2 linked regions of the Catenulispora sp. EB89 genome follow. The protein of the gene in region 1 binds, or shares a complex with, the protein of each later gene. Links are inferred from orthologs where the notes say so. Each region holds a gene or a part of one and is shown on either strand. Other genes may lie near its edges.

Region 1 (4,807 bases):
CGGGCTGATCGGCCGGCCGCCGTCGGTGCCGGCCAGGAAGCGCCGGTAGGACGGCGGCAGCGCGAAGCCCAGGTGCTGCTCCAGCTGCGCCATCGCGTCCTCCGGGACCGAGCCGCTGCGCTCGAAGGCGACCGGCTCCAGCATGCCCTCGGTGAACAGCCCGGACCGGTTGCGGTCGGCCTTCAGCGTGGCCATGCCGCCGTGGTGCCGGAAGGCGCCGTGCAGCTCGATCGGCACGCAGTGCAGCATCCGGGACTCGGCGGCGTGCGCCCAGGTCCAGCCCTGCGGCGTGGCGGTGTTCTGCCGGGCCTCCCACAGCGGGTCGCCGGAGGCCGCGGCCAGCAGGTTCGCGGCGATCACGTCGGTGACCCGGATCTCGTCCACGGACAGGCCGGAGGGCGGGTCCGCGATCTGCACCGTGTGCCGGGCGTAGACGGCGAACTCCGGGTAGCCGTGCATGGTCAGGTAGATGCCGTGCGGGAACTTCCGGTCGAGTTCGGGGTCGCTGAACTCGATGATCCGTCCGGCGAACTGGCCGTTCGGTATGCCGTGCCGCTGTGCGGATGCCTGTGCCATCTGAGGTCTCGCTCCGGCCTTCTCACTTCTGTGGTGTCCGGTAGAAAGGTACCGGCTCCGAACCGGCGACGGGTATGTCGCCTGCCCACCTCGCCCCACCGGGGTGAACTTCGTCCGGATTGGTCCGTAATAAGCCTGTCGGAAGACCGGCGTACTCTAGGGATATCCCGACGCCGACGCATGGCTTCGGGCTGTTCGTCGTGCGCGAAGGGTGGCCCCTGTGAGCCTGTCCGGACTTCTTGACGCCGTAACCGACGACCGGGGGATCGCCGCGCTGCTGGAAGCGTCGGCGACCGCCGGCCGAACCTCCTTCGACCTGGCCGCGCCGCGCTCGGTCCGGCCGTTCGCGCTGGCCGCGCTGGCCCGCGCGCAGAGCTCGTCGGGCCGGCCGGTGCTGGCCGTCACCGCGACCGGCCGCGAGGCCGAGGACCTGGTCGCGGCGCTGCGCGGGCTGCTCGACCCGGACACGGTCGTGGACTTCCCGTCCTGGGAGACGCTGCCGCACGAGCGGCTGTCCCCGCGCAGCGACACCGTCGGCCGGCGGCTGGCCGTGCTGCGCCGCCTGGTCCACCCGGACGCCGCCACCGAGGGCGCCGGCCGGCTGCAGGTGGTCGTGGCGCCGATCCGCTCGGTGCTCCAGCCGCAGGTCAAGGGCCTGGCCGACCTGGTCCCGGTGGCCGCCCGGAGCGGCGAGGAGGTCGACCTGGACGAGCTGGTGAACCGGCTCGCCGCCGCCGCGTACACCCGGACGGACCTGGTCGACAAGCGCGGCGAGTTCGCGGTCCGGGGCGGCATCGTGGACGTCTTCCCGCCCACCGAGGAGCACCCGCTGCGGCTGGAGTTCTGGGGCGACCAGATCGAGGAGATCCGCTACTTCAAGGTCGCCGACCAGCGCTCGCTGGAGGTGGCCGAGCACGGGCTGTGGGCCCCGCCGTGCCGCGAGCTGCTGCTCACCGACGAGGTGCGCAAGCGGGCCGCGGCGCTGATGGAGGAGCACCCGGACCTGGCCGACATCCTCGGGAAGGTCTCCGAGGGCATCGGTGTGGAGGGCATGGAGGCGCTGGCGCCGGTGCTGGTCGACGAGATGGAGCTGTTGATCGACCTGCTGCCGGCCGGCTCGCCGATCGTGCTGTGCGACCCGGAGCGCGTGCGCACCCGCGCCTCCGACCTGGCCGCCACCTCGGCGGAGTTCCTGGACGCGTCCTGGGCCGCCACGGCCGGCGGCGGCAAGTCCCCGATCGACCTCGGCGCCGCCTCGCTGAAGGACCTGGCGTCCGTCCGCGAGCACGCCATCACCCTGGGCCTGCCGTGGTGGTCGCTGACGCCCTTCGCCCCGGACCTGGAGCTGCTGCCGGAGGAGGACGCCACCGAGGTCAGCCAGATCCACGACGCCGAGCAGTACGGCGGCGACACCGGCCGCGCGCTGGCCGACGTCAGGGCCCGGATCTCCGAGGGCTGGCGGGTGGTGCTGGTGACCCAGGGCCACGGCTCGGCCGAGCGCCTGGTCGAGGTGTTGAAGGGCGCGGACATCGGCGCCCGCTACGTCCCGGAGCTGGACGGCGTCCCGGAGCCGGCGCTGGCCACGGTCGCCACCTCGACCATCGAACACGGCTTCGTCGCCCCGGAGCAGCGGCTCTGGGTGATCACCGAGCAGGACGTCTCGGGTCAGCGGGTGACGACCAAGGACATGTCCCGCATGCCCTCGCGGCGCCGCAACGTCATCGACCCGCTGCAGCTCAAGGCCGGCGACCCGGTCGTGCACGAGCAGCACGGCGTGGGCCGCTACGTGGAGATGGCGCAGCGCACCGTCGCCGGCGCCACCCGCGAGTACCTGGTGATCGAGTACGCGGCGGCCAAGCGCGGCCAGCCCGGCGACCGGCTGTTCGTCCCCACCGACCAGCTGGACCAGGTGACCAAGTACGTCGGTGGCGAGGCCCCCTCGCTGCACCGGCTCGGCGGCGCGGACTGGCAGAAGGCGAAGTCCCGGGCCCGCAAGGCGGTCCGGGAGATCGCCGGGGACCTGGTGAAGCTGTACAGCGCGCGGATGGCCGCGCCGGGGCACGCGTTCGCCCCCGACACGCCGTGGCAGCGGGAGCTGGAGGACGCGTTCCCCTACGTGGAGACGCCCGACCAGCTGGCGTGCATCGACGAGGTGAAGACGGACATGGAGAAGCCGGTCCCGATGGACCGGCTGATCTGCGGCGACGTCGGCTACGGCAAGACCGAGATCGCGGTGCGCGCGGCGTTCAAGGCGGTGCAGGACGGCAAGCAGGTGGCGGTGCTGGTGCCGACCACGCTGCTGGTGCAGCAGCACTTCTCGACCTTCGCCGAGCGGTACTCGCAGTTCCCGGTGACGCTCAAGGCCCTGTCCCGGTTCCAGACCGACAAGGAGGCCGAGGAGGTGCTGCGCGGCGTCGCCGACGGCTCGGTCGACGTGGTCATCGGCACCCACCGGCTGCTGGCGAACTCGGTGCGGTTCAAGCGCCTGGGCCTGGTGATCGTGGACGAGGAGCAGCGCTTCGGCGTCGAGCACAAGGAGCAGCTGAAGCAGGCGCGGGCCAACGTGGACGTGCTCACCATGTCCGCCACCCCGATCCCGCGCACCCTGGAGATGGCGGTCACCGGCATCCGCGAGATGTCGACGATCCAGACCCCGCCGGAGGAGCGGCATCCGGTGCTGACCTTCGTCGGGCCGTACGAGGAGAAGCAGATCGGGGCCGCGATCCGCCGCGAACTGCTGCGCGAGGGGCAGGCGTTCTACATCCACAACCGGGTGGAGTCCATCGACCGCGCGGCCTCGCGGCTGCGCGCGCTGGTGCCCGAGGCGCGCATCGCGACCGCGCACGGCCAGATGAACGAGCACGTGCTGGAGAAGCTGATCGTCGACTTCTGGAACAAGGAGTACGACGTGCTGGTCTGCACGACGATCGTGGAGTCCGGCATCGACGTCACCAACGCCAACACGCTGATCGTGGAGCGCGCCGACAACTTCGGCCTGTCCCAGCTGCACCAGCTGCGCGGCCGGGTGGGACGCGGCCGCGAGCGCGCGTACTCGTACTTCACGTACCCGCCGGAGAAGCCGCTGACCGAGACCGCGCACGAACGCCTGGCGACCATCGCCCAGCACACCGACCTCGGCGCCGGCATGTACGTGGCGATGAAGGACCTGGAGATCCGCGGCGCCGGCAACCTGCTCGGCGGCGAGCAGTCCGGCCACATCGAGGGCGTCGGCTTCGACCTCTACATCCGCATGGTCGGCGAGGCGGTCGAGCAGTACCGGGCGCAGGCCGAGGGACGCGAGATCGAGGAGCAGGTGGAGATCCGCGTCGACCTCCCGGTCGACGCCCACCTCCCGCACGACTACATCCCCGGCGAACGCCTGCGCCTGGAGGCGTACAAGCGCATCGCCGGCGCCACGGGCCACGAGGACCTGGCCGAGGTCCGCCAGGAGCTCGTCGACCGCTACGGACGTTTTCCACAGCCTGTGGAAAACCTTCTCGCGGTGGCGGCGTTCCGCATCGACGCCCGCGCGGCGGGGCTCGCGGAAGTCGCGATCCAGGGCAACTTCGTGAAGTTCGGCCCGGTGAAGCTGCGTGAGTCGCAGGAGCTGCGGCTACTGCGGTTGTACCCGAAGACGCTGGTGAAGGCGGCGACGGACACGATGCTGGTGCCCAAGCCGATGACGGCGCGGGTCGGCGGGCAGCCGCTGCGCGACCAGGAGCTGCTGGGGTGGGCTCGGGACCTGATCGACGCGGTGCTGAAGATGTAGCAGCTGACTGTCAGTGGGCCCTGGTTAGCTATTTGCGAACCATTCGCAACTGCTAGTCCTTCGCAAACCAGGCCGGCGACAGGGGGCTCGGATGAGTGCGGCGTCAGCGCTGCCGAAGCAGATCAGGGCACTGCTCGTGGCGCGCGCGGTGAACCAGCTGGGCGGGTTCTCGCTGGCGTTCCTGACGGTGCTGCTGACGCGGAGCTTCGGCGCGAGCCTGACCGCCGCGGGCATCGTGTCGGCGGCGTTCGGCCTGGCGACGATCCCGAGCCGGCTCGCCGGCGGACGGCTGGCCGACCGTTGGGGCCGACGGCGGACCATCGTGGCCGGCCTGGTCGGCTGCGCGGTGGCGCAGCTGGGACTCGCGGCGGCGCCGGGCATGGTGGCCGCTACGGTGTGCGCGGTGCTGCTCGGCCTGGCCTTCGAGCTGTTCGAGCCGCCGAGCCAGGCGGCCATCGCCGA
Region 2 (4,279 bases), on another replicon or contig:
TGAAGACAACCGCGGGTCGCCCGATCAGGGCCAATGACAGGATGTTTCTCCGATAGGCGCGGGCAGTCCCGAATCAGTTCGCGGAGCCGGTGACGTCCACGTTCGCGCCGTTCACCTTGGCCGTCATCGCCGCCAGCGGCGAGGCCGCGGGGCCGTTCAGCACGGAGCCGTCCTGGGCACTGAACACCGAGCCGTGGCAGGGGCAGACGATGCGGTTGTTCGTGACGCCGCCGACCGTGCAGCCCTGGTGCGTGCACACCGCCGTGAAGGCCTTGAAGACCCCGGCCTGCGGCTGCGTCACCACGACCTGGTTCGACTTGTCGATGTAGCCGCCGCCGACCGGCACCGAGGAGGACGGCACGACCACCGTGCCGTTCCCGCTGGACGCGCCGCCGGACGACGAGCTGGAGCACGCCGCGACCGCTCCGACCCCGGCCACCGGCACCACGACCAGGGCGGCGGCCTTCATGACGGACCGGCGGTCCGGCCCCGACTCCTCGACCTCAACATGATCAGACATGGGGAGTAGTCCATCATGCCCGTCTGTGAGAATTCTTTGAGGCCCGGACGTGTGGTGAACATGCACTGGATATACGGCGGGCCCGCGCCGATCAGCACGATCGGCACGGGCCCGTACCCCTACCCACACCCCTACTTCTTCGCGGCGGCCTTCTTGGCGGGCGCCTTCTTCGCGACCGTCTTCGCGGCCGTGGTCTTGGCCGCCGTGGTCTTGGCGGCCGCGGTCTTGGCCGCCGTCGGAGCCTTCGCCGCGGTGGTCTTCGAAGCAGCGGTCCTGGCCGCCGCCTTCGGCGCGTTGCTCCGCTTCGCCGCCTCGATCGCCTCGGCGACCTGCGGCTTGCGCGCCTGCGCCGCCGTCAGCGCCGCGGTCGCGGCGTTCGCCTCGCCGTGCAGGATCGGCTCCAGGAACCGGCCGGTGTGGCTGGCCGCGACCTTCGCCACGTCCTCCGGCGTGCCCTCGGCGACCACGATCCCGCCGCCGCGCCCGCCCTCGGGACCCATGTCGACCAGCCAGTCGGCGGTCTTGATGACGTCCAGGTTGTGCTCGATCACGATCACCGAGTTGCCCTGGTCGACCAGCCGCTGGAGCACCCCGAGCAGCTTGTTGATGTCCTCGAAGTGCAGCCCGGTGGTCGGCTCGTCCAGCACGTAGACCGTCCGGCCGGTGGCCCGGCGCTTCAGCTCGGCGGCCAGCTTCACGCGCTGCGCCTCGCCGCCGGACAGCGTGGTCGCCGACTGGCCCAGGCGCACGTAGCCCAGCCCCACGTCGACCAGCGTCTGCATGTGCCGGGAGATCGCCGGGACCGCCTCGAAGAAGTCCGCGGCCTCCTCGATCGGCATGTCCAGGACCTCGCCGATGTTCTTGCCCTTGAAGTGGACCTCCAGGGTCTCCCGGTTGTAGCGCGCGCCGTGGCAGACCTCGCAGGGCACGTACACGTCCGGCAGGAAGTTCATCTCGATCTTGATGGTGCCGTCGCCCTGGCAGTTCTCGCAGCGGCCGCCCTTGACGTTGAAGGAGAACCGGCCGGGCTGGTAGCCGCGGACCTTGGCCTCGGTGGTGTTGGCGAACAGCTTGCGGATGTGGTCGAACACGCCGGTGTAGGTGGCCGGGTTGGAACGCGGGGTGCGGCCGATCGGCGACTGGTCGACGTGCACGACCTTGTCCAGCAGGTCCACGCCGTCCACCCGGGTGTGCCGGCCCGGGACGGTGCGGGCGCCGTTCAGCTCGCGCGCCAGCGTCGAGTACAGGATGTCGTTGACCAGCGTGGACTTGCCGGAGCCGGAGACGCCGGTGACCGCGACGAAGACACCGAGCGGGAAGGCCACGTCGATGCCGCGCAGGTTGTTCTCGCGCGCGCCGCGCACCACCAGCTGCCGCTCGGGGTCGATCGGCCGGCGCGTCGCCGGGATCTCGATCCGGCGCCGCCCGGAGACGTACTGGCCGGTCAGCGAGTCCTCGGAGGCCAGCAGGTCCTCCACGGTGCCGGAGACCACGACCTGCCCGCCGTGCTCGCCGGCGCCCGGGCCGATGTCCACCACCCAGTCGGCGATGGCGATGGTGTCCTCGTCGTGCTCCACCACGATCAGGGTGTTGCCCAGGTCGCGCAGCCGGATCAGGGTCTCGATCAGCCGGTGGTTGTCGCGCTGGTGCAGGCCGATGGAGGGCTCGTCGAGCACGTACAGCACGCCGGTCAGGCCCGAGCCGATCTGGGTGGCCAGCCGGATGCGCTGGGCCTCGCCGCCGGCCAGGGTGGCGCTGGCGCGGTCCAGCGACAGGTAGTCCAGGCCGACGTCGACCAGGAACTGCAGGCGCTCGTTGACCTCCTTGAGCACCCGGGCGGCGATCTGCGCCTCGCGGTCGGTCAGGGCCAGCTCGCGCAGGTACTGCGCGCACTCGCCGACCGGCAGCGCGGCGATCTCGTCGATCGAGCGGCCGCCCTCGGAGCGCTCCCCGCCCAGGGTGACGGCGCGGATGACCGGCTTGAGGCGGGTGCCGTCGCAGGCCTCGCAGGGGACCTCGCGCATGTAGCCGGTCAGGCGCTCGCGGGCGCTGTCGCTGTCGGACTCGGCGTAGCGCCGGGTGATCCACGGCTTGACGCCCTCGTAGGTGGTCTCCCACGCGCGCTTGGAGCCGTGCCGGTTGGTGTAGCGGACCGTGAGCTTCTTCTTGTAGCCCTCGAGGATGACCTTCTGGGCCTTCGCCGGGATCCGCCCCCAGGGCGTGTCCATGTCGAAGCCGATCTCCTGGCCCAGGGAGGCCAGCATGTGCCCGAACCAGCTCGCGCCCATGCCGGAGGCGGCCCAGACGGTGATCGCGCCGTCGCTCAGGGTCTTGTCCGGGTCCGGGATCACCAGCTCGGTGTCCACCTCCAGCTTCACGCCCAGGCCCGAGCAGGTCGGGCAGGCGCCGAAGGGGGAGTTGAAGGAGAACGAGCGCGGCTCCAGCTCCTCGAACGACAGGTCGTCGTAGACGCAGTACAGGTGCTCGGAGTACATGCGCTCGCGGTTCGGGTCGTCCTCGGCGAGGTCGACGAACTCCAGCGTGATCATGCCGCCGCCGAGCTGGAGCGCGGTCTCGACCGAGTCGGTGAGCCGGCGCTTGGCACTGGCCTTGACCGAGAGCCGGTCGACCACCACCTCGATGGTGTGCTTCTCCTGCTTCTTCAGCGTCGGCGGCTCGGTGAGCTGCACGACGACGCCGTCCACCCGGGCCCGGCTGTATCCCTTGGTCTGGAGCTCGGCGAACAGGTCGGCGTACTCGCCCTTGCGCTCGCGGACCACCGGGGCCAGGACCTGGAAGCGGGTACCCTCCTGAAGCTCCAGCACCCGGTCCACGATCTGCTGCGGGCTCTGCCGGGCGATCGGGCGGCCGCAGACCGGGCAGTGCGGGCGGCCGGCCCGGGCGTAGAGCAGACGGAGGTAGTCGTAGACCTCGGTGATGGTGCCCACGGTCGAGCGCGGGTTCTTCGAGGTCGATTTCTGGTCGATCGACACCGCCGGGGACAGCCCCTCGATGAAGTCGACGTCGGGCTTGTCCATCTGCCCGAGGAACTGGCGCGCGTAAGCCGACAGCGACTCCACGTATCGCCGCTGGCCCTCAGCGAAGATCGTGTCGAACGCCAGCGAGGACTTGCCCGAGCCGGACAAGCCGGTGAACACGATAAGGGCGTCCCGGGGGAGGTCTACCGAGACGTCCTTGAGGTTGTGCTCCCGCGCGCCGCGGACGATCAGCCGATCCACTAGTGCAACCTTCCTGAAGACATGACTCGCACCGATGCTAGACGGGCCCTCCGACAAGTTCCGGATTCCGCCCCGCCGCGCAGGTCCGCGCGCCGACCCGGCGCCGGGCGCACGATCCGTCCCGCCTACTTCAAGATCCGTGTGGCAGACGGGGGTCCGGTACGGAAGAGTTACCGCCGTGACCGAATCACCGACCATCCCCGCCTCCTTCGACGCCGCCGCGGACCTCGAGCAGATCACCGAGGCCACGGCGCACCTGCTGGCCACCGTCGCCGCCATGGCCGAGGAGGAACTGCGCGAGCCCTCGCTGTGCGAGGGCTGGACCCGCGGGCACGTCCTGGCCCACATCGCCCGCAACGCCGACGGCCTGTCCAACATGCTCAACACCGCGGCGACCGGTGAGGTCACGCCGATGTACGAATCCGACGACAAGCGCAACGCCGACATCGAGGCCGGCTCTTCCCGGCCGGTCCAGGAGCAGCTGGCGGACCTGCGGGAATCGGCGGGCCGCTTCGTCGAA

The links. Proteins that work in one complex are often made in the same cells at the same time.
Region 2: the proteins of mfd (region 1) and uvrA are in contact, whole or in part, in a crystal structure (PDB 4DFC), measured with the Escherichia coli proteins. The link is inferred for Catenulispora sp. EB89 from one-to-one orthologs.

Annotation. Positions count from the first base shown.
Region 1 is NZ_JBGCCU010000001.1:505,778-510,584, forward strand. What follows is about bases 404-4,545. They hold mfd (transcription-repair coupling factor), read left to right. Parts: upstream 404-796; coding sequence 797-4,345; downstream 4,346-4,545. Other genes in these bases: ABH920_RS02380 (SMI1/KNR4 family protein), read right to left, coding at 404-576; ABH920_RS02390 (MFS transporter), read left to right, coding at 4,437-4,545. Also shown: more of ABH920_RS02380, read right to left, coding at 1-403; more of ABH920_RS02390, read left to right, coding at 4,546-4,807. UniProt on the Escherichia coli protein: Couples transcription and DNA repair by recognizing RNA polymerase (RNAP) stalled at DNA lesions. Mediates ATP-dependent release of RNAP and its truncated transcript from the DNA, and recruitment of nucleotide excision repair machinery to the damaged site.
Region 2 is NZ_JBGCCU010000039.1:53,690-57,968, reverse strand. The notes cover bases 452-4,065. They hold uvrA (excinuclease ABC subunit UvrA), read right to left. Parts: upstream 3,760-4,065; coding sequence 652-3,759; downstream 452-651. Other genes in these bases: ABH920_RS46320 (maleylpyruvate isomerase family mycothiol-dependent enzyme), read left to right, coding at 3,938-4,065; ABH920_RS46330 (Rieske (2Fe-2S) protein), read right to left, coding at 452-520. Outside these bases: more of ABH920_RS46330, read right to left, coding at 74-451; more of ABH920_RS46320, read left to right, coding at 4,066-4,279. UniProt on the Escherichia coli protein: The UvrABC repair system catalyzes the recognition and processing of DNA lesions. UvrA is an ATPase and a DNA-binding protein. A damage recognition complex composed of 2 UvrA and 2 UvrB subunits scans DNA for abnormalities.